3 regions of the Leuconostoc citreum genome follow, and region 3 is predicted to be linked to each of the others. Evidence: predicted binding sites of a transcription regulator. Region 3 holds the regulator's gene; each other region holds the start of a gene.
What was found. The regulator HrcA, encoded in region 3, represses chaperone genes, less so after heat shock. The targets are predictions, from matches to a motif close to TTAGCACTCNNNNNNNNNGAGTGCTAA.
Positions count from the first base shown of each region.

Region 1: groES (co-chaperone GroES) is a predicted target of HrcA. The motif match lies at 1,282-1,308, and genes of this name have one in related genera.
Region 2: FGL72_RS01540 (ATP-dependent Clp protease ATP-binding subunit) is a predicted target of HrcA. The motif match lies at 1,346-1,372, and genes of this name have one in related genera.

Region 1 covers NZ_CP042410.1:115,266-118,543, forward strand. Annotated here, with positions in the region: gene FGL72_RS00615 (DUF956 family protein) at 1-351, shown strand, start outside; gene FGL72_RS00620 (YitT family protein) at 351-1,184, shown strand; gene groES (co-chaperone GroES) at 1,335-1,619, shown strand; gene groL (chaperonin GroEL) at 1,695-3,278, shown strand, end outside.
Region 2 covers NZ_CP042410.1:316,898-320,175, forward strand. Annotated here, with positions in the region: gene FGL72_RS01540 (ATP-dependent Clp protease ATP-binding subunit) at 1-1,246, opposite strand, end outside; gene FGL72_RS09700 (hypothetical protein) at 1,409-1,582, shown strand; gene FGL72_RS01545 (rod shape-determining protein) at 1,673-2,680, shown strand; gene mreC (rod shape-determining protein MreC) at 2,759-3,278, shown strand, end outside.
Region 3 covers NZ_CP042410.1:507,221-510,498, forward strand. Annotated here, with positions in the region: gene ribF (riboflavin biosynthesis protein RibF) at 1-635, shown strand, start outside; gene hrcA (heat-inducible transcriptional repressor HrcA) at 763-1,791, shown strand; gene grpE (nucleotide exchange factor GrpE) at 1,809-2,378, shown strand; gene dnaK (molecular chaperone DnaK) at 2,464-3,278, shown strand, end outside.

The DNA.
Region 1 (3,278 bases), 390 kb from region 3:
GAATTAACAACGAAAGGTATTTCCTATTTGGGTATCGGTGCGCAATACGGCAAATTTTTAATTGGCGATCGCGCTTTCGAGTTCTTCAATGATAATAATGTGTCAGATTTTATTCAAATCCCTTGGGCCAATATGACGGTTGTCTATGCTAGTGTTTCTAAAAATAAAATTGGTCGACGTTTTAAAATTCAAACGGATAAAGGTGTTTTTGATTTTTCGTCACCTGAAGCTGGCAAGATATTAAAATTAATACGCGAGCATCTGGGTAACGATAAAGTACTCAAAAATCCAACACTAATTAAACGGCTACTCAGAATATTTAAAAAAAAGCACGTTAAGAAAGGCGTTTAATGAAATTATTACAGAAGTATCAAATTTTACGATATGTGATTATTATTACGGCGTTAGAAATTGTTGCCATTAGTATTAACTTTTTTTATGCGCCCGCTAAAGTAGCTGCTGGTGGTGCAACTGGTTTTGCTATTTTAGTAAACGAATTGTTTGGTGTTGATCGTGCTGTCACGGTACTCGCCATCAATATCATTATGATTGTTTTAGCAGCTGTGTTTCTTGATCGAGGGACAACTGCCAGAATAACATTTGGTAGTCTTATCTTACCAATTCTTTTAAAAATCACACCTAGTGAACAAGTCTTAACAGATAGAACCTTTTCTGTGCTTGTGGGCGGTACTATTTTTGCTATTGGCGTGGCATTATTGTATCGTGTTGATGCATCGAGTGGGGGTACAGCAGTGCCGCCAATGATTTTAAAAAAATATTTTCGTATTGCGCCGGCTGTTTCATTGTTAGTTATTGATATGGTTGTCTCGTTAGGTAACTTAGTAACGGAAGGGATCGAAGCATTATTATTAGCTTTCTTTTCTTTGATGATTACCGCAGTTGTCATGAATTATATTGAAACTGGATTAGATAGACGCAAGATGGTTTATATTACAAGTAATCATCACATCAATGCAGTTAAAGACTATTTATCAGAAAATGAGACTGGTTATACAGCAATGGATGTTCGTGGTGGTTATACTGGTGATGGTCGTGAAATGTTAATGGTTATTTTAGATAACCACGATTATAATCGTTTAATTCGCGGTGTGCACCAAGTTGATCCAGAAGCATTTATGATAGCTTATGATATCAGTGAAGCACATGGTGGAACTTTCTTATAGAGAACAATTACCTAAGCAGATGAAGTCATTTTCTAATGATGAAAATGTGCTTTTTTTATTGACAATTCATGGTAAAGTGCTATACTTAAAATTGTAATTAGCACTCATTGTAAAAGAGTGCTAAAACTTAAAAATCGGAGGTATTGTCTCATGTTGAAGCCATTAGGTGATCGCGTGATTATTGAAGTAACAGAAGCTGCAGAACAAACAGTTGGTGGCATTGTTTTAGCTAATAATGCCAAGGATAAGCCAGTCACAGGTAAAGTTGTGGCTGTTGGTTCAGGCTATGTTCTAAACGATGGTTCAAAGCAAGACCTAACAGTTAAGTCTGGTGATCAGGTCTTGTTTGATAAGTATGCAGGGCAAGAAGTATCATTTGAAGGGGCAGATTATTTGGCACTTCATGAAAAGGATATTGTTGCGATTGTTGAGTAACAACAAAAGAGACGTAGTCACTTTTTAAGTGAATTCAAAATATAACGATAAAAATTCTAAAGAGGTATTTTAACAATGGCTAAAGAATTAAAGTTTTCAGAAGATGCACGTGCTAAGATGAAGGCTGGCGTTGATAAGCTTGCTGACACAGTTAAGACAACAATTGGTCCTAAGGGCCGTAATGTTGTTTTGGAACAGTCATACGGCGCACCAACGATCACAAATGATGGTGTAACAATTGCTAAAGCAATTGAATTAGAAGATCATTTTGAGAATATGGGCGCTAAACTAGTCGCTGAAGTCGCCTCAAAGACAAATGATATTGCTGGTGATGGCACAACAACAGCAACGGTTTTGACACAAGCAATCGTTGCAGAAGGCTTGAAAAACGTCACAGCTGGGGCTAACCCAGTTGGTATCCGTACGGGTATTGAAAAGGCAACTGCGGCTGCTGTCGCAAAATTGCATGAAATGTCACATACAGTTAATACAAAAGATGAAATTGCTCAGATTGCTTCAATTTCAGCGGCTAATGAAGAAGTAGGTGCTTTAATTGCCGAGGCAATGGATAAGGTTGGTAATGACGGTGTCATTACCATTGAAGAATCAAAGGGTATTGAAACAACACTCGATGTTGTTGAAGGTATGCAATTCGATCGAGGTTACATGTCACAGTACATGGTAACTGACAATGACAAGATGGAAGCAAACTTGGATAATCCATACATCTTGATTACAGATAAGAAGATTGGTAACATTCAAGATATTTTGCCTGTGTTACAAGCTGTTGTTGAGCAAGGTCGCGCGATGCTAATTATTGCTGATGATATCACCGGTGAAGCATTACCAACACTTGTACTAAACAAGATGCGTGGTACATTTAATGTTGTTGCGGTTAAGGCACCAGGATTCGGTGATCGTCGTAAAGCACAACTTGAAGACATTGCTATCTTAACTGGTGGTACGGTTATTACCGAAGATCTTGGATTGAATTTGAAAGATGTTACAATTGATCAGCTTGGACAAGCAAGCAAGGTTAATGTGACAAAGGACAACACAACGATTGTTGAAGGCGGTGGTGACAAAGCAGCTGTAGCAACGCGTGTGGAAACAATTAAGCAACAAATCGCTGAAACAACTTCTGACTTTGATCGCGAAAAGTTACAAGAGCGTTTGGCAAAATTGGCTGGTGGTGTTGCCGTCATTAACGTTGGTGCAGCAACCGAAACTGAACTCAAGGAACGCAAGTATCGTATCGAAGATGCTTTGAACGCAACGCGTGCAGCTGTTGAAGAAGGTTTCGTTGCTGGGGGTGGCACAGCGCTTGTTAATGCCATTTCTGCTGTAGAAGCTTTGTCAGAGGCTGGCGATGTACAGACTGGCATTAACACAGTGATTAAGGCGCTTGAATCACCAGTACGTCAGATTGCTGAGAATGCTGGCCTTGAAGGCTCAGTAATTGTCAACAAGTTGAAAGATCAAGACGAAGGATTTGGTTACAATGCGGCAACTGATGAATGGGTTGATATGATTGCCGCTGGTATCGTGGATCCAACTAAGGTAACACGCTCTGCCTTGCAAAATGCAGCCTCTGTCTCAGCTTTGTTGTTGACTACTGAGGCGGTAGTTGCTGAAGAACCAAAAGATGAAACACCTATG
Region 2 (3,278 bases), 190 kb from region 3:
TTGTTAAACCAATTCGGTTACGACGAATGGCTTTAGCAACCGTTGCCACTGCATCATCTTGTCCAATAATGTGCGTTGATAGATTTTGATCAAGTGTCTGTAGTTGATTAGCTTCGTTTTCTTTTAGTGCACCTACAGGAATATCGGTCTTATCTTCAATGATTTGTAAAATATCTTTTTCTGTAATTGCTTGAGGTTTAAACATTTCAGGGTGCGCCTCAACTTGCGCTTTCTGTGATGTTAGCTGGTTGGCTTGATCGCGCCAGTAGCTTGCTTTTTCAAAATCCTCTTTATCAATGGCTTCTTGCTTTAGGCTCTCAGCGTGATCAATTTTTGCCTGGATTGTTTTAGGGTCAGCGATTTTCATTGACAGGTTCTTACGTGAACCAGCTTCATCAATGAGATCAATGGCTTTATCAGGTAAAAAGCGTTCTGTGATATAACGATCTGAGAGCTCGACGGCAGCTGTTATTGCTTCGTCAGTAAACGCAACGTGATGATAATCTTCATATCGCTTTTGGATACCTTTTAAGATTGTAATTGTGGCTGACTTACTTGGTTCGTTAACCTGTACAGGTTGAAAACGACGCGCAATGGCACCGTCTTTTTCGATTTTACGGTACTCGTTTAAGGTTGTGGCACCAATGAGTTGAAATTCCCCTCGGGCCAGAGCTGGCTTTAATATATTGCCAGCATCCATACCGCCTTCAGCGTTACCAGCACCCATAATTTCATGTATTTCGTCGATGAATAAAATGACATCATCATTACTTGCCACTTCCTTCATTAGTTGACGCATACGTCCTTCAAATTGTCCTCGCATGGCTGTACCTTGTACCATGGCGGACATATCTAGACGAATCACTTCTTTGGAACGCAATTTTTCAGGGACTTTGTTAGCAACAATGGCTTGGGCCAAGCCTTCAACAACGGCCGTTTTACCAACACCTGCTTCACCGATTAAAACAGGATTGTTTTTTGTGCGTCGGTTTAAAATTTCAATTGTTCGGGAAATTTCTTGATCACGCCCGATAACAGGATCAAGCTTACCTTCACGGGCTTGCTGCGTTAGATTTATACCGTATTCTTCGAGTAAAGTAGGGCGTTTATTTTGTTTGTTTTTTTTATCTTGTGTTGTGTTTGACGTTGACTGGTTGGCTGAACTTGTTTGCATTTGTTCATTCATAGCCCGCATCATCTCATCAAAATTGATGTTACCAAATCCAAATGGGTCTTGTGATGCCATAATATCACCGTGTGTGATCCTGAAAAAACGTGATGCACACATTTTCCTTTCTTAATTATGTCTCAAGTATAGCACCTAAAGATTAAATTGCAATTAAAATTAGCACTCTTTTATTTAGAGTGCTAAAAAGAAAATGTTGTATAATAATTGTGAGGTAAAATTATGGATTATGAACAACAATTAAATGATTTGAGAGATGGTAAAATTGACGAATTAGCCATTACGCCAGAAACCTTTCCCGCCTTTCAAAAAGTTTGGCGTGACTTTCCGTCTCAAAATAAAATAAGAGGCGTTGCAAGTAAGCAGGGTCATGTTAAATATATTCGCGTAAATTAGTCGGCAATATCGTCGATTTTTATGCTACAATACTATAAGTTAAGCATTTTTAAGATATGCATATTTTAAAAAGTAAAAAGGGGCAGCGTCGTGGCATTTTCATTTGGACAACGAAACGTCGGTATCGATCTTGGTACTGCCAACACATACGTATATATTGAAGGTCGAGGCATTGTACTACGAGAACCTTCAGTGGTTGCACGTAATACGCAAACCAATGAGGTTGTAGCTGTCGGCTCTGAAGCAAAAGACATGCTCGGCCGTACACCAGCTAGTATCGCAGCTATTAGGCCAATGCGTGATGGTGTTATTGCAGACTATGATACAACTGTTGCAATGATTCGGTACTACCTTCAAAAGGCACTTGGTGGACGTATCGGTAAACCATACGTTACAGTTGGCGTACCTTCAGGTGTGACAGCTGTTGAACGTCGCGCCGTGATTGATGCCGCCCGTGTGGCCGGCGCACGCGACGCCTATGTTATTGAAGAACCATTTGCCGCTGCTGTTGGTGCAGGTTTGCCTGTAATGGATCCTACTGGTTCAATGGTGGTGGATATGGGTGGCGGTACTACTGATGTCGCTACTATTTCTTTGGGTGGTATTGTGTCGAGTCGTTCGATTCGTATTGCCGGAGATAAATTAGACGAATCAATTGCCAATTTTGTACGGAATAAGTACAATGTAACAATTGGCGAGCCAACTGCTGAACGTCTTAAGATAGAAATTGGCGCTGCGTCACTGGCGCTTGCACGCACATTACCAGATGCTTCCGTGCGTGGTCGAGATTTGTTAACTGGTTTACCTAAGACAATTGATGTGACTGCTGAAGATGTTGCTATGGCGATTCAAGAGCCTGTCAGAGAGATTGTTATCGCTATTCGCGAAACCTTGGAATCCACGCAACCTGAATTGGCAGCTGATGTCATTGATCATGGTATGGTGTTAACAGGTGGCGGCGCTATGTTGCGTGATATGGATAAAATTATTCAAGAAGCAACGAAGGTACCAGTTTTGATTGCAAACGAACCATTAGATGCAGTAGCTATTGGCACAGGCGAAGCCTTGAAGTCAATCGACGTTATGCGTCAAAATTAATCATTTATTAAGATAAAGAATTAACATTAGCGTGGCGGCTGGCGCTACGCTTTTATTTTTGAAAAAGGGGACAACAACATGCGTAAAATATTTTCTTCACGTACCGTTGTGACAATGATTATTGCGTTTATTGTGATTATCGGATTAATCACAGGTTCTAACTGGTTAGCAAAACGTACCAACACACCGCCTTTTATTCAACGTTTTGGTAACGATTTGGCTGGGGGAGTCAGTCGTATTATTGCGGTACCTACGACAGCAATTGGGCGAACAGCCAATAGTATCGGTAATTTATTAGATACTTTTAAAGAAAACCGCACGTTAAAGTCAAAGCTCGACCAGTTTGCGCAAGATAAGGTGCGACTACAAACCGTTGAAGAAGAAAATCGATCACTGAAAAAACAATTAGGGCTACAGGCGACTTTAACCGACTATAAAACAGTTTCTGCTGTGACAATTAGTCGTTCACCAACAACTTGGCAGTCACAATTAGTGATTAATAAAGGCACGAACACTGGCTTAAAAAAAGGTATGCCAGTGTTGTCAGGTGCTGGAATTATTGGTCGTATTAGCGAAGTCAATACAACAAATGCAAAAG
Region 3 (3,278 bases):
GTTTATCACCACAGGTATTTGTTGATGAGGTGTTGATGCAGTTAAATCCAGTAGCAGTTGTGGCTGGTTTTGACCATTTATATGGCAGCGATAAAAATCAAGCTAATATGGCTAACTTAGCAATTTATGCCAAAGCGCGTTTTGACGTCATTATTGTGCCGGAGTTTGATGATTTAGGCTTAAAAATAGGTTCTTCCAAGATTCGTTCTGCGCTATGTGTTGGTGACATGCAAACAGTTAATCGCCAATTGGGGCGCATTTATCATACAACGGGCATTGTTGTTCATGGTGAAGCCCGAGGCCGAGAACTAGGCTTTCCTACGGCAAATGTTTTAACACCTGAGCTAGAGTGGTTACCTGGAATTGGAATCTACGCTGTCAAGATTAGCATTGCTGGTCAATGGCATATTGGCATGGCAAGCATTGGTCGAAATGTAACTTTCGGCGACAATCGTCCGATAACAGTCGAAATAAACATTTTAGATTTTAACCAAGCAATTTATGGTGAAGATGTCACTGTGGCATGGCATCACCATTTACGAGGCGAAGTTAAATTTAATCAGGTTGATGATTTAATTACACAACTTGAAAAAGATAAAGTGGCAACGCGCACCTATTTTGAAACACTTGATTAATATCAATCAAGTGTTTTTTAGCACTCTGATAAAAAGAGTGCTAAAAAGGTTGCTTTTTTTTGAGAAAGGTGTATTATTATAGATGTTAGCAGTAAGAAGTATTGAGTGCTAAAGTGGAGGTGATGGTATGCTAACAGATAGGCAAAAATTAATCCTAAGTGCCATCATTTATGAATATACACAGACAGCACGAGCTGTTGGCTCTAAAAGTTTGCAAGAACAGCTCAATATTAAAGTAAGTTCGGCAACCATTCGTAATGAAATGGCCGCATTAGAATCTGCATCATTAATTAAGAAATTACATACTTCGGCTGGTCGTGTACCGTCGCGCGCAGGTTATCGTTACTATTTAGATCATTTAATGGCTAATCATAGCGTGACTGAACATGACGTTAATATGGTAATACAGTCGTTTCGTGGTAATTTTCATGAAATAGATGATTTATTAGATGAGTCAGCACGCACGTTATCAGAGTTTACAGGTGCAACTGCCATTATATTGAAGCCACAGCGTCACGACATTAAAGTATCAGGGTTCCGCTTAGTGCCCCTCGAGAACCAACAATTGATTGCTGTACTAGTTACAAGCGATGGTAAAGTGACAAGTCAAACCTTTAAATTACCTCGCGAACTAGCAATATCATCTCTAGATAGCATGGTCAAGTATATTAATGATCAGATGACTGGTCGGCCAGTCTTAGAAGTGTTGCAAATGATGCAATCTGATGAATTGCCAACGCAAATGAGTCGTGTCATTAAGACGCCAGGCGCATTCTTACAATTATTTGGGGATGTTCTCTCACGTTCAGTTGGTGATCAAGTTCATATTGGTGGTCGCTTGAATGTACTGAATTTTGATGAATCTCTCAATAATAAAGCTGATTTAAAGCGATTATTAGAATTCCTTGAATCAGCCAAAGATATCAGAAACGTTGCTCAGACGCTGGGCTCACACACGGTTGTTAAAATATCACAAGAAATTCATGAACCACTGTTAAAGTCATTTAGTTTAATTACACGTGGCTTTACAATACCTAATCAAGGAGATGGTGTGATTGCATTACTCGGACCAATCCGTATGCCATATGCGAGAAATATCTTACTAATTGATGCTTATGGCGAAGCGTTAACGCAAAAAATGATTGAATATACATAATTTAGGAGGGCACTTACGTGAAAGAGCAACAAAAGGAAACAGAGCAAAATATTGAAGAAATCAATGACGAAACTGTTACTGAACAAATTGAGGCAGATGTAGATACTTTGGAAAAAGAAGCAGAGGTTGACCCACAACAAGTTGAGATTGAGCAACTTCAAAGTGACGTTAAAGAACTTGAAGACAAATTGTTACGTGCACAGGCAGAGATTCAAAATATTCAGCAACGTCATGCACGTGAACTTCAAACTGTTCGTAAATATGATGGTCAAAAATTGGCAGGTGCCGTATTACCAGCTGTTGATAACTTGGAACGTGCGCTTCAGGTTGAATCTGAAGATGCAGTGACCCAACAAATTAAAACTGGTGTCGAAATGACATTAGGAACATTAGTGCAAGCATTACGGGACAATGGTATATCTGCTACAGGTGAAGTAGGTGAAACTTTTGATCCAACAAAGCATCAGGCAATTCAAAGTGTGGCATCAGACGATGTTGCCTCAGATCAAATCGCTACGGTACTTCAAAAAGGGTATATGATTCAGGATCGTGTCCTTCGTCCAGCTATGGTAGCTGTTGCAAAGTAATGTAAATATATTTATATGGTGATTCAGCTTGACGCACTACACCTTAAAAAGCAAATGCATTTTAATAGTAAAGGAAGAAAAATTCATGTCAAAAATTATCGGTATTGATTTAGGAACTACAAACTCAGCCGTCGCTGTATTAGAAGGTGGCGAACCAAAAATTATTACAAATCCAGACGGTGGTCGCACAACACCATCTGTTGTATCATTTAAAAACGGTGAAAGCCAAGTTGGTGACGTGGCTAAGCGTCAAGCAATTACAAACCCAGACACAATTATTTCAATTAAGTCACACATGGGTGAGGCTGGTTACAAAGTTACCGCTGATGGTAAGGATTATACGCCACAAGAAATTTCAGCAATGATTTTGCAATATATCAAGGGATATGCTGAAGATTACTTAGGTGAAAAGGTTGAAAAGGCTGTTATCACAGTACCTGCTTACTTTAATGATGCACAGCGTCAAGCAACCAAGGATGCCGGTAAGATTGCTGGCTTGGAAGTTGAACGTATTATTAACGAACCAACAGCGGCAGCTTTGGCCTATGGTTTGGACAAGCTAGACAAAGATGAAAAGATTCTTGTTTATGATTTGGGTGGTGGTACATTTGATGTGTCTATCCTAGAATTGGGTGATGGTGTCTTCGAAGTTTTGTCAACAAATGGTGACACTCACCTTGGTGGTGATGACTTTGATAACAAGATCATCGATTACTTAGCTGCTCAATTTAAGGCAGACAATGGCATTGACTTGAAGGATGATAAGCTTGCATTACAACGTTTGAAGGATGCCGCCGAATCAGCAAAGAAGACATTGTCTTCAGCTAACGAAGCACAAATCGATTTGCCATTTATTGCTTCTGGTGATCAAGGACCATTGCATTTGCAAACATCTTTGTC